DNA from 3 places in the Pandoraea faecigallinarum genome. Region 2 is predicted to be linked to each of the others. Evidence: predicted binding sites of a transcription regulator. Region 2 holds the regulator's gene; each other region holds the start of a gene.
What was found. The regulator LexA, encoded in region 2, represses DNA repair genes until DNA is damaged. The targets are predictions, from matches to a motif close to ACTGTATNNNNATACAGT.
Positions count from the first base shown of each region.

Region 1 (4,460 bases), 1.7 Mb from region 2:
CCACATCTTCTACCGCACCAGATACCCGGCAACGCGCCAGCGGCCGTCGATACCGAACACCATCGTCACCATTTCCTGCGCCTCGGCCTTGTTCTCGAACACGGTGTCGTACTGAATCACCACATACTCCCCGTCCGGCTGTCCGGGCAGCGAACGCGTGAATACGGCGTCGTGCGTCTTGCGCGACTTCACCTTGCCCAGCGGCGAGCGCGCACTTTCCAGGCTGCTCGCCCAGTCCTGCGCCGAGATCGCTCGCTGAAACACCGGCGCAGCCTGCTGCCAGCTTTGTTGCGCCCGGTTCACGTCGGCCAGCCCCAACCAGAGATTGGCGGCTTCGAGCGCCGGACGCATATCGCGATTGATGTCCGCCGCCGGGGCGGTGGCGTTGCTCGCCGGCGCGGAGAACAGCGGTGGCTGCGCCGAACGGCGTTGCATCGGTTCTTGCTGGGCCAGTGCGGGCACGGCGCCCAGACCGGCCGACATGCCGAGGGCGAGCGCCGCCGCGCGCAGAAAAAAGGAACGATGTGACGAATCGGAATGGGCCGTCGGCATTGACGAGAACTCCTCGAAGCATGAATGGCAAACCCGGCCATTCTACTGGCGTGGCACGCGAAGGACTGTAACGCGCATCGCGCCGTACATTACAATGCTCAACACATGTCAGCCCCCCCCATTGGCCATTGCCATGTTGACGACGTCCCTGCTTGCGATCACCTCACTGCTCAGCTTCATGATGCTGCTGATCGTGGGATCTCTTTTACGCTCTCGCGTGGCAGGTGTGCGTGAATGGTGCTTCGCCAACGTCGCCGTCCTGAGCGCCCTGCCGCTGTTCGCCCTGCGCGGCGTCGTCCCCGACTTCCTCTCGATTCCCGTTGCCAATCTCACGCTTGGCGGCGGCCTGACGCTCTACTATGCCGGCTGCGCACGTTTTCTCGGACGCCCGCCTCGCTGGCATCTGCTCGGCGCGTCGCTGGGCGTGCTCGCCGCGGCAATGCTTTTCTGGCATTACGGCATCGACAATCCGCAGCTGCGCGTCGTCATCGTTTCGGCTTATCACGCGACGTTACTGCTCGCCACCGCGCTGCTGATCCTTCGGCATATCCCGCCACGCCGTCACCCATATAACTATTGGCTGACCGCGGGCATGGCGGCCGCCTTCGCCGTGGGTCACATCGTGCGCGGCGTCGTATTCGGGTCGGCGCCCGCACCGGGCCCCGAAATCTTCGCGCCGACCCTGTTCAACACGGTCATGCTCACGATCGGCGCGATCGTCATGCCCGCAATGACGATGGGCTCGGTGCTCATGATTCACGACGCCATGCTCGCCACGGCCGAAGAAGCCGCCAATCGCGACTATCTCACGGGCGCGATCTCTCGCAAGCACTTCGACCTGCTGGCGCGTCAGGAGATGGCCCGGGCGGTGGCGCGTGGCTGGCCGTTGTCGATCGTCGTCATCGATCTCGATCACTTCAAGGCGATCAACGATACGCACGGCCATGCCGGCGGCGACACGGTGCTGCGCGAATTCGTGAAACTGGTGCGCGACAGTCTGCGCGAAGGGGATGTCTTCGGACGGCTGGGCGGCGAGGAGTTTGCCGTGCTGCTGCCCGGCACCGACACGCCGGGCGCCATCCGCATCGCCGAGCGGTTACGCACGCAGGCGAGCCGGCATCTCGTGGCAGGTCCGTTCGGGGTATGCCACTACACGCTGAGCGGCGGGGTCGCGACGTGGCTGGAGCATGAAAGCCTGGAGGCGCTCTGCATTCGCGCCGACCGCGCGCTGTATGCGGCGAAGATTTCCGGGCGCAACCTCGTGCTGTCCGACGTGCTGCCAAGCGATGAGACGGCGTCGGAGGCGGGTTGACGGTACTCCCGTCGTCAGGCGCTCGCGCCTTGCGCCGCATCCGGAAAGAACCGGCGGCGCATGCGCGCCACGTACGCCGTCAGATTCGGATGGTTCTCGATCTCGTCGCGTAACGGCTGCCGGAAGCTCGGCGTCATGGCCCCGGCGATGAAACCGAAGGCCGTCGCATCGGCGCCGCACGGGGTCTCTCCGAAGAAGTACGGCTTGTCGCCGAGCATCTGCGCGGCAGCCTGTGCGCCCCGCGCAAGCAGTTGACGCTGCTCCTCCGGCTGGTAACGTCCTGTGCCTTGTCCGTGCAGGGTGTTGCGGATCTTGCGACGGATCACCGCCTGCGCGACGGGACGCACCGGCCACGGAATCGACTTGAAGAACGAGGCCGGACCCCGGGCGAAATTCTCGTCGTCGCACCACCTCGCCTGCACCACGTGCCAGTAAAAGTGGTCCTCCAGCGCCTTCTCGAACATCCATGCGGCGCCGCGCTGTTCCGGCGTCAGTCCGGCGTCGAAGTCGAACCCGTATTTGCGCTCGATGTGCAGCCGGATCAGAGTCGAGTCGGCCACGATCTGTCCGTCGTCGTTGATATAGGGCAGCTTGCCCTTGGGGGCGCGACGAAAACCGCCGCGATCCGTGCGATACGGCAGCCCGGCAAACTTGAGCAGCATCTCCGCCTTGACGACGAACGGACTCGCGTCGGGCAGCCCGAATGCCGGGCCGAAGGTATACAGAGTCAACATCGGGTGTGCGCTCCTGTGCGGAAAGAATGGCGCAGAGTATTACACGCCGGGCCGCCCGCGCGGCCGCCCGCTCGACGTGCGCCGGCAACACCGGACGTGCCGCAGTGCGCCGAAACTGACGGCATCCCGCTCAGAATACGTGACTCGCGCACTGTGATTTTATACAGTATCATATCCCCCAATCGAGGAATATCTCATGGAAATCATCGACTGGGATCAACTGGCGCTGAGCGCCGCCGAACGCGACCTGACCGGTATCGTGCGCGAGATCGCCGCCCGCTACGCACGTGACGGGCGTGCGGTGTCACATCGTGCGCAAGCCACCGAAACAGGCGCCGCAGGCAATGCCCCTTCAATGACGCCGGACTGGCGCACGCTCGTGGCCATCGCGGACGAAGCGGAGGCGGACCTCGGACTTCACGCGCGGCATGAGCCGTGGGTGCTCGCGCGCCTGCTGCGCCTGCCCGGCGACGAAGCGCTGCGGCGCGGCGGCGAATTGCCCTCGCTCGACGCGGCGGTCGATCTGCAATGGCCCGACATGGCTGCGCCCGCGGTCTTTCGCGCCATCGTGGCTGCTTTTGCGCACGACGATCTGCCGGCGGACGATGCGGCATCGCCGCTGCCCGGCGGGACGATGCTGCCGTGCGCATCGGTTACGGCGGCTGCGGTCTGCGCGGTAGCGATCGGCACCGGCGTCCCCACGCGGATGGCCTGAGCCGTCAGACACCGCCCCCACATCCATTCCGCAAGACTGAGGAACCACCCGGAACGGGGTTCCGGGACGCCAACAGGAACGAGGTTCACGAAGTGCCCGAGAACGTGATCGAAGACGCTGCTCCGCATGCCTGGCAAGGCGCTCGCGAGGTCATCCCCGAGATGATCGATCCCGACGCGCTTGCCCGCTCCCTGCCCGCGCCGATGGTCTTCGTGGATCTGGAGACGACGGGCGGCAACGCGCTCGAGGACCGCATCACCGAGATCGGCGTGGTCGAGGTCGGCCCGCACGGCGTGGAGCAATGGAGCACGCTGCTCGATCCGGCCGAGCCGATTCCGCCGTTCATTCAGAAGCTCACCGGCATCACCAACGAGATGGTGAAAGGCCAGCCATCGTTTGGCGCGCTCGCGCAGGGCCTGGCCGAACGCCTGCAAGGCAAGTTGTTCGTCGCGCACAACGCCCGCTTCGATTACGGCTTTCTCAAGAACGAATTCCGCCGTGCCGGCATGGCTTTTCAGGCGGACGTGCTGTGTACCGTGCGGCTGTCGCGCCTGCTGTTTCCCTCGGCGGCACGCCATGGACTGGACGCACTGATCGCTCGCTTCGGCCTCACGCCCCAGGGGCGCCACCGTGCCCTCGCCGACGCCGATCTGCTCTGGCAGTTCTGGCAAAAGCTCCACACCCTCTATACCCCCGAACTCATCGGACAGGCGGTACAGCGGGTCACGAAGCGCTCAAGTCAACCGCCGCAATTGCCGGACGAAGCCATCGACGCGCTGCCCGACAGCCCTGGCGTGTATCTCTTCTACGGCGAAGGCGACACACTGCTGTATGTCGGAAAGAGTGTCGACGTGCGGGCGCGTGTGCGTTCCCATTTCTCCAGCGACCATCAGGCCGCCAAGGACTTGCGTATCTCACAGGAGATTCGCCGGGTGGAGGTGCGCCGCACGGTCGGCGAGTTGGGCGCGTTGCTGCTCGAATCCCGGCTGGTCAAGCAGTTGCAACCGGTGCACAACCGCATGCTGCGTCGCGCGGCGAGTTTATATAGCTGGCAGTTGTCGCAGGACAGCGATACCCCCAAACTCGTCAGCGCCAGGACGGTCGACTTCGCCGGCGCCGATTCGCTGTATGGCACGTTCACGTCTCG
Region 1 covers NZ_CP011807.3:3,843,609-3,848,068, forward strand. Annotated here, with positions in the region: gene AB870_RS16820 (DUF4019 domain-containing protein) at 10-552, opposite strand; gene AB870_RS16825 (GGDEF domain-containing protein) at 686-1,864, shown strand; gene AB870_RS16830 (glutathione S-transferase C-terminal domain-containing protein) at 1,879-2,598, opposite strand; gene AB870_RS16835 (DUF2471 family protein) at 2,795-3,313, shown strand; gene AB870_RS16840 (exonuclease domain-containing protein) at 3,406-4,460, shown strand, end outside.
Region 1: a site for LexA is predicted at 2,749-2,766, ahead of AB870_RS16835 (DUF2471 family protein). Genes of this name have one in related genera too.

Region 2 (4,460 bases):
AAGGCCAGCGCGAAACCGGTCAGCAGCGCGGGCAGCACGGCCGGCAGAATCACGTGGCGCAGCGTCTGCCAGCGCGTCGCGCCAAGGCAGGCCGCCGCCTCCTCCTGCTCGCGCTCGAACTCTTCGAGCACCGGTTGCAGCGTGCGCACGACAAATGGCAGGCCGATGAACGTGAGCGCCACGAAAATGCCCAGCGGTGTGAACGCGATCTTGATGCCGAGCGGTTCGAACCAACGTCCGACCCAGCCGTTCGGCGCGTAGATCGCGGCGAGCACGATGCCCGCCACGGACGTCGGCAACGCGAACGGCAGATCGATCAGGGCATCGACGAAGCGCTTGCCGGGAAAGGTGTAGCGCACCAGCACCCACGCGAGAATGAAACCGAAAACGGCGTTGAGCGACGCCGCCGCAAGCGAGATGCCGAACGTGAGGCGGTACGACGCCAGCACGCGCGGCGAACTCACCGCGGTGACGAAACTCGCCCAATCGAGCGAGCTCGCCTTGATGAAGACCATCAGCAACGGCACCAGCACCACAAGGCTCAGGTACGCGACGGTGTAGCCCATCGTCAGGCCGAAGCCCGGCAAGGCACTTGGCTTGCGCCACAGGGGAAACAGTGCGGTACTCATGCGATGGTCCCTGCCCGCTTACTTCTTGGTGTAGATCTGATCGAAGATGCCGCCGTCGGCGAAGTGCCTGGCCTGCGTCTTCGTCCAGCCGCCCAGATCGGCATCCACCGTATAGAGCTTGAGCTTCGGATACTGCGCCTCGTACTTTCTGGCAATTTCCGGCGAACGCGGACGATAGAAGTGCTTCGCGGCGATTTCCTGCCCCTGCGGCGAGTACAGCCATTGCAGGTAGGCTTCGGCGGCCTTGCGGGTGCCATGCTTGTCCACGTTCTTGTCGACGATGGCCACCGGCGGCTCGGTCAGGATCGACGACGACGGTACAACGATATCGAACTTGTCCGGCCCGAGGTCCTTCACCGACAGCAGCGCTTCGTTTTCCCATGCAATCAGCACGTCGCCGATGCCGCGCTCCACGAACGTGGTGGTCGCGCCGCGCGCTCCCGAGTCCAGCACACCGACGTTCTTGTAGATCGCCTTGACGAAGTCCTGCGCTTTCTGCTCGTTACCGCCCGGCTGCTTGAGCGCGTAGAGCCATGCGGCAAGGTAGTTCCAACGGGCGCCGGCCGACGTTTTCGGGTTCGGCGTCACGACGCTGATGCCTGGCTTGGCGAGATCGTTCCAGTCCTTGATGCCCTTCGGGTTGCCCTTGCGCACCAGCAACACGATGGTCGACGTGTACGGCGTGGCGTTGTCGGGCAAACGCTTCTGCCAGTCCTTGTTCACGAGACCGGCGGCGGCAAGTTCATCGATGTCGGCCGAAATGCCGAGCGTGACGACATCCGCGGGCGCGCCGTCGAGCACGGTGCGGGCCTGCTTGCCCGAGCCGCCATGCGAGGCCTTGACCGTGACGGTGTCGCCGGAAACCTGCTTGTAGTGCGCCTCGAAGGCCTTGTTGTAGTCGGCGTACAGCTCGCGCGTCGGGTCGTACGACACGTTGAGCAGCGACAGACTCGCCGCATGCGCCTGAATCGTCATGCCGGCAGCCAGCGCCAGACCGCCCAGCGCGACTGCCAGCTTCTTAGCTTTCCATCCCCGTGCTGCTTTGTTCATGACTTGCACTCCTTGTTTGCTTCTCGTGTGTAGGAGGCCAGTCTATGATCCCGTCTAAATAATTAAAAATAATATTTTCGCTTTTGTTTATGCCGGAATAAGGATTAGAGAAATTATGCTGATACGCACCGGCCCTCAGACGTAAGGGGAGCCTGCCAACGCGGCGTTCAGCCCCGTCGCTCCCTGATCCACGAGGCTCAGGAAGGCTTGTCGCGCGGCGGCGGAGTCCTGCGTTTGGCGAAAAGTCCGATGGGCATGAAGGAACGCAACGGTCCAGGCCGCCAGGAGCATGGCGGCCGCCAGTTGAGCCTGCACGTCGCCCGGCGGCCGTCCCGCGCTTTCGGCAAGCGCCTGGGCCACCCCATCGGCCAGTTCGTCCCGGATCGCCCGGGCGCGAGCCATGAGCGTCTCGCTGCCCTCGATGGTGCGCACGAATTCCTGGCTTTGCGCCGAAAAATCGACGAACGGGTTGCCTTGTTCGACAAGCCGATGCGCCAGCAAACGCAACGCCTCGACCGGAGAAACGCCCGGCGCCCGCTCCCGAATGGCCGCACGCAGCATCTCTCGACCCTCTTCGTCGCGGTCGAAGAACATGTCTTCCTTACGCGGGAAATGGTTGAACACGGTCATCCGGCCGACGTCGGCCGCTGCCGCAATCTGGTCCACCGTCACATGATCGAAACCGTGTTCGTGGAAAAGCCGCGTGGCCGCGTTGGAAATCCCCTGCCGGGTGGCCAGACGTTTGCGTGATCTCAGATCGGTTGGCGTTGACATGTCGTTCCCGATGACCCAGTTAACCTGTACTTAGTACATATTCATGTGAACAGACCGGCGCGTACATGCTTTGAAGTTTAATGAGCCTTTCGCCGGGCTTTCCCTCATTCGGCGCGATGGGCAGGCCGGCCCCGTACGGCGGCCCTGTCATGGCGATCAAGTTTCGCTTGCCTTTTTGCAAACACTGTACAAAAATACAGCCACCTGTGCTTCCATACAGTGATGCCATGATCAAACTTACCGCCCGTCAACAGCAGGTCTACGAACTGGTTCAGCAAGCGATCGAGCGCACCGGCTTTCCGCCGACGCGCGCGGAAATCGCCGCCGAACTGGGCTTCTCTTCCGCCAACGCTGCCGAGGAGCATTTGCGTGCGCTGGCGCGCAAAGGGGTGATCGAACTGGCCGCCGGTCAATCGCGTGGCATCCGCCTCAAGCGCCTGGACGAAGCGGGCGGTTCTCACCAGTTCACGCTGCCGCACATGGGTCTCATGCAATTGTCGTTGCCACTCGTGGGGCGCGTCGCCGCCGGTAGTCCGATCCTGGCGCAGGAACATATCGAACGTAACTTCCAGTGCGACCCGAACATGTTCGCGCGCCAACCCGATTACCTGCTGAAGGTGCGCGGGATGTCGATGCGCGATGCCGGCATTCTCGACGGCGATCTGCTCGCCGTGCAGAAAGCGGCGGATGCACGTGAAGGCCAGATCGTCGTGGCCCGTATCGGCGACGACGTGACGGTTAAACGGTTTCACCGTGTCAAGGGTGGCGTCGAGCTGATCGCCGAAAACCCCGACTTCGAGAACATCAATGTCGACGAAGGCAGCGGTGATTTTGCGCTGGAAGGTATTGCGGTCGGCCTGATCCGCAACAACGATCTATGAAGGACCTATGAGCGATCGTTGATCGTTCGGCGCGAATGAAGGGCGCTGCGCAACATCGCACTCCGCCCCACTCCCTGAAGATTTGCATTTCCGACTGCGCCGGGCTGGGTCCGGCGCCCGTACCCTGCTGCGCCCGCGATTCGTGAGAGCGATGCGAAACGCAGTGGGTCACGTCCCTCCGACCCGCATTGGAAGAAGGATCGCATCATGGCTCGACTCTTTGGTTTGCTGCGTACGTCCCTCGGTCAACCCCGCGTGAGTGCCTCTTCGCAAACGCGCCTGTCGGCGGTCTACGGTCTGTCGGCCCTGTCCGGCCCGTTCGCATCGGCGCCCGCCGTCGCTCGCTCGTACACCGTGCCGGCGCGCACTCGCACGACCGCCCTGCCGCGCACCATCGCGGCTGCCATGGCATCGGCCACGCGTCGCGCCTGTCCCGCCGGTCAGACTGTCAAAGCGTCGCGTAACGTGCGCGAGCAGCAAGCGCGTCGCGACAACGTTCATGAATTGCAGGACAGTCACGACGTGCGCATCTATCGCGATATGTCGCATATCGTGATGGTCGGCACCTTCGCGGACATCTGTCGCAAGCTCGATCAGGCCGTTGGTGAACAGTTCTGTCAGGCGGCGGTGTGACAGCGTAGCAACGTAACGACACAACGACCGCTCGGACTACTTGATTCGTTCGCGGCATCCGAGGCATTCGAAGCCATCGCCCACCGTGTCATGGCGGGCGATGGGGCGCATTCGGCAATATGACGGTTCGTGCGTCGTTAAGACTACGGCACCGAACAATGCGACTTATTCGCCCAGATCTCGCAGCGGATGGTTCGCGCCACGACGTTCGCCATCGAAAAACCGCGCGACATCTTCCGGTGTCACGGCTTCGATCGTCGAATGCTGCCAGCGCGGATGGTGGTCCTTGTCGATCACCATCGCGCGGATGCCCTCCACACCTTCCGCCCCCGTGCGGCCATCGAGATTGAAGACGCTGCGCATCATCAGCCATTCTTCGCGCAACTCATCCGCCAGCGACAACTTGCGCGCACGACGCACTTGCTCCAGCGACACGCACACCATGAGCGCCGAACGCTTGGTGCGCAGCAGATCCTCTGTCTCCTGCGCCCAT
Region 2 covers NZ_CP011807.3:2,141,255-2,145,714, reverse strand. Annotated here, with positions in the region: gene cysT (sulfate ABC transporter permease subunit CysT) at 1-629, opposite strand, end outside; gene AB870_RS09635 (sulfate ABC transporter substrate-binding protein) at 648-1,679, opposite strand; gene AB870_RS09630 (TetR/AcrR family transcriptional regulator) at 1,815-2,453, opposite strand; gene lexA (transcriptional repressor LexA) at 2,681-3,334, shown strand; gene AB870_RS09620 (hypothetical protein) at 3,542-3,967, shown strand; gene AB870_RS09615 (enoyl-CoA hydratase/isomerase family protein) at 4,133-4,460, opposite strand, start outside.

Region 3 (4,460 bases), 440 kb from region 2:
TCGCAGCAGCAAGGTCGGTTATCGGGTTGTGCGCATTACGCTGGATGCAAAGGGCGAAGTGGCGAAGCAAGATGTCTTTGCACAGGGCTGGCTGAGTGACGACGATGCCGTGTGGGGCCGCCCCCTCGACCTGTTGACGTTACCGGACGGCTCACTGCTAATTAGTGATGACTACGCCGGTGCGATATATCGCATTACGTACCGCAAGCCCTGAGGCCATCCATGAGAGTCCATGCGCCCCATTGGGAAATGTCCTCAGCCCTACGCAAGGAACTGTCCCGCTGTGCCCTCGGTCAACGGGTCATGGTACTCACGGCACCGTTGGAACAAACCACCCGCTGTTCAACGAGATATTTCGGCCGTCCCTGCCCTCTCCGCAACTACGCCCAGACAAAATCATGACTCAACGCCTGCTCTCGTTCCTGCCTTCCTCGTTCGCCACGTCGTTGGCGACCCTGCTAATTCCCGCCGCCATGCTTGCGGGGTGCGCTGCGCCGTCGGGAGGTGGTGCAAAACCACCCTCAGAGACCGATAGCACGGCTGCCGCGACGGCACCCGCCGACATTCTCGGCACTTGGCAACTGGTGAAATGGGAGGGCGCAAGCGATGCGCCGAGCATGCCCGAAGGCCGCGTGATCAATCTGACGTTCAACGACAAGGGCGCCTTCTCCGGCACCGGCGGCTGCAATCGAATTTTCGGCCAGTACACGATCGGTCCGGCCAAGGGGCAAGTCACCATCCAGGCCCCTGCCGCGACGCGAATGGCATGCGCGGATTCCATGGCATTCGAGACCCGCTATCTGAAAACCCTTCCGAGCGTGACTCGCTTTGAGCGCCGCGACACGCAGTTGATTCTGAGTGCACCGAACGGCGAGACGCTGACTTATGCCTCGCAAACGCTGCTCAACCGTACGGTGGCAGACACGAGCCGGGCAACGAAGACGGAGGACCGCATTCTCGATATCGACTCGCAGATGGCGGATTGCATGGGCGTCGCTCCGCGCAAGTGCTTGCGCGTGCGCCCTGCCGATGACACCGGAAAATCGCAATGGGAACTGTGGTACGCCCACATCGATGGCTTCGAGTGGAAGCCCGGCGTAGAATATCGCGTGAAAATTCACGGCGAACCGGTCGCCAATCCGCCCGCCGACGCGTCGAACATGCGCTGGACGCTTGTCGAAGTCCTTCGCGAAACGCCTGCCCGATAACGATTCCAAATGAACGCAGTCGCTTATAAATCCAAGACCCTGACCGCCGGCCTGGCCATGCTGTTCGGCACACTCGGCCTGCATCGCTTCTATTTGTATGGCCTGCGCGATCGCTTCGGCTGGGCCCACATTGTGGGTTCGGCATGCGGCGTGGCCGGCTGGGGTCTTCTGGTAACGAGCGAACTGCATTCCCTCGCGGGCTGGGTATTGACGATTCTGGGCGCCATCTCGCTGTTTTCCGCCTTTCTCGCGGCGATCGTCTACGGACTGCGCCCCGACGAGCGCTGGAACGCCCAGTTCAATACCCACGTTGCGAACAAGTCCCGCTCCGGCTGGATCGCCGTGATCATCGTCAGTGTGTCGTTGTTTGTGGGCGCCATGCTGATGATGGTCGGTCTTGCCGTCGCGTTCCAGACTTATTTCGAAATTCACGACACCCCGAACCGCCTGTCGCAGTAATCGCCGATGGTGATACCCACCGCCAATTCCCTTCCCGCTCGGCCGACGCTCGGCTTCATTGGCGCCGGGCGTGTGGCTCGCGCGTTGGCCAAGGCAGCGAGCGATGCGGGATATCGAGTCGAGGTCGTCGCAAGCCGGCGCATCGAGAGCGCGCAGCACATCGCGAGCACGTTGCCGGAATGCGCGGTATTGCCCCTCGAACGCCCCGGTGACATGCACGCCATCTTTTCGCGCGCCGATCTGATCTTTCTCACCGTTTCCGACGACGCCCTTGCCGACTGCGCCGCCCACCTCGCCCCCCAAGCCGGTCAGGCGCTGGTGCATTGCAGCGGCGCGTCCGAAGTCGGGCTGCTCGCGCCTGCGACAAGAAGCGGCGGGCAAATTGGCGGTTTCCATCCGCTTTTTCTTTTCGCCGGACTCGACGACGATGCCGCCCGCCTGTCCGGCAGCGCGATCACCATCGAGGCCGAAGCGCCGTTGAACGAAATCCTTCAACGTTTCGCAAGCGACATAGGGTGCCGTCCCTTGTCGATTCCGGCGGGCGAGCGCATGCGTTATCACGCTGGCGCGAACTATGCGGCCAGCTTTCTGCTTTGCCTGCTGGACGAGGCGACTCACCTCTGGAAAGCCGTCGGCTTGCCTGAGAGCGACGCCCGTGAGGCCATGTGGCCGCTCGTCATGGGAACGCTCAATGCGGCGCGCGAGCGCGGGCTCTCCGGCGCCCTTGCCGGGCCGGTGTCGCGCGGCGACGCCGGCATCGTCACCCGCCATACCGAAGCGCTTGCGGCGATGGGCGGCAACCACGCCACCCTGTACTCGTTGTTGACGCTTCGCGCCATTCACCTTGCCCGCCAGCGCCCGAACGCCGACAACGCAGCCCTCGACGCCATCGCCCGCACCGTAGCCCCTTACATTCCACCAGCAACGCCCGAACGCGACGCATAACGATAGCCACGACGCCCATCCCTTCCAGTACGTTGCCGCCCCCATCGATCTCGTTGCGGCAACCGCCGCGCGTCCATTTGCCATCTTTCGCCTCCGCCCAAATACTGTACAAAAACACAGTATAATGAGCTTCATTCCCTGCGACTGCTCCTCATGCGTGACAGGGTCAGCCATCCAGGAGACGAACCATGGCATCCTCATTCGCGCCGCCCCCGTCGCGTAAGGGCCGAGGCGCTACGGCCAATCTCGAATCCCGCTTCTCCGAATTCCGCCGCGAAAGCGACGAGAGCCGCCACGAATCGGACATCGCCCAGGAATGCGAGGTCAAATTCGTGACTCAGGTCGCTCTGGAAAATGCGCGCACCATCATCTCCCGGAACACCTCCGCCGACATCCCGTTCGATCGCTCGATCAACCCCTATCGGGGATGCGAACACGGATGCACATACTGTTATGCCCGTCCGACACACGCCTATCTGGGACTCTCGCCAGGACTGGACTTCGAGACGCGCCTCTACGCAAAGCACAACGCCGCCGAGCGTCTGGATGCCGAACTACGCAAACGCGGGTACCAGCCAGCTTTGCTCGCGCTGGGCGCCAACACCGACCCCTACCAACCGATCGAGCGTGAATACGGTATTACACGAAGCGTGCTCGAAGTGCTCGAGCGCTTTGGTCACCCGGTGGGCATCACGACCAAATCGGCGCTTGTGACCCGCGACATCGACATCCTGTCGCGTATGGCCAAACGTGGGCTCGCCAGAGTATTCATATCGGTAGGCACGCTCGACGCGGAGATCGCGCGCAAAATGGAACCTCGCGCGAACACCCCGCCGAAGCGCATCGAAGCGATTCGCAAGCTGACGGACGCCGGCATTCCGACCGGTGTCATCGTGGCGCCGATCGTGCCGGCACTTACCGACTTCGATATCGAACGGGTATTGACGACGGCCGCCGAAGCCGGCGCGACATACGCCGCTTACGTGATGCTCCGATTGCCGCGGGAAGTCCATGACGTGTTCGTCGACTGGCTCGAAGCGAATTACCCGATGCGGGCCCGCCACGTCATGAGCCTGATCGAACAGGTTCGGGATGGGAAACACAACAGCGCCGAGTTCGGTACGCGCATGCGAGGTACTGGGCTACACGCGGAACTGATTCGACAGCGGTTTCATCTGGCCGCCCGCAAATTGGGCCTCAATCAGGCCCGGCCTCCATTAAGAAACGATCAGTTTCGTGTGCCCGATCCCGTGCGGCCGGACAGCTTCGGCGCTAGCGACGGCGTACGCGCCCAACGACGCGCGACACACACACCGCACACGTCCGCGTCGGATCCGACCGGCAAGGTCGACCCGCAAATGCCCCTCTTTTAGGCAAACCGGCAGGCACCGCGCTGCACTCACTCTTCCACGTGGATGGTGAGCGTCTCCTTGATCTCCTCCATCACCACGTAGCTCTTCGACTGCACGGCCCCCGGCAGTTGCAGAAGAATGTCTCCCAGCAACTTGCGGTACTCGGACATCTCGCGAATCCGCGCCTTGATGAGGTAGTCGAAGTCGCCGGAAATCAGATGACACTCCATCACCTCGGGAATTCGCAGAACCTCCCGGCGGAACTGGTCGAACATGTTGCCCGACTTGTGATCGAGCGTGATCTCGACGAACACCAGCAGCGCCGCCCCAAGCGCGGCCGGATTCACGCGGGCGAAGTAGCCCATGATGACCCCGTCTCGCTCCATGCGCTTCACCCGCTCGATGCAAGGCGTGATCGATAAACCGACCTGCTCCGACAGATCTTTCATGGATATCCGGCCATCTTGCTGAAGCAGCCCGAGGATGCGCCGGTCGA
Region 3 covers NZ_CP011807.3:1,696,505-1,700,964, reverse strand. Annotated here, with positions in the region: gene AB870_RS07625 (PQQ-dependent sugar dehydrogenase) at 1-214, shown strand, start outside; gene AB870_RS07620 (META and DUF4377 domain-containing protein) at 399-1,208, shown strand; gene AB870_RS07615 (TM2 domain-containing protein) at 1,218-1,667, shown strand; gene AB870_RS07610 (Rossmann-like and DUF2520 domain-containing protein) at 1,674-2,612, shown strand; gene AB870_RS07605 (PA0069 family radical SAM protein) at 2,801-3,985, shown strand; gene AB870_RS07600 (Lrp/AsnC ligand binding domain-containing protein) at 4,012-4,460, opposite strand, start outside.
Region 3: a site for LexA is predicted at 2,716-2,733, ahead of AB870_RS07605 (PA0069 family radical SAM protein). Genes of this name have one in related genera too.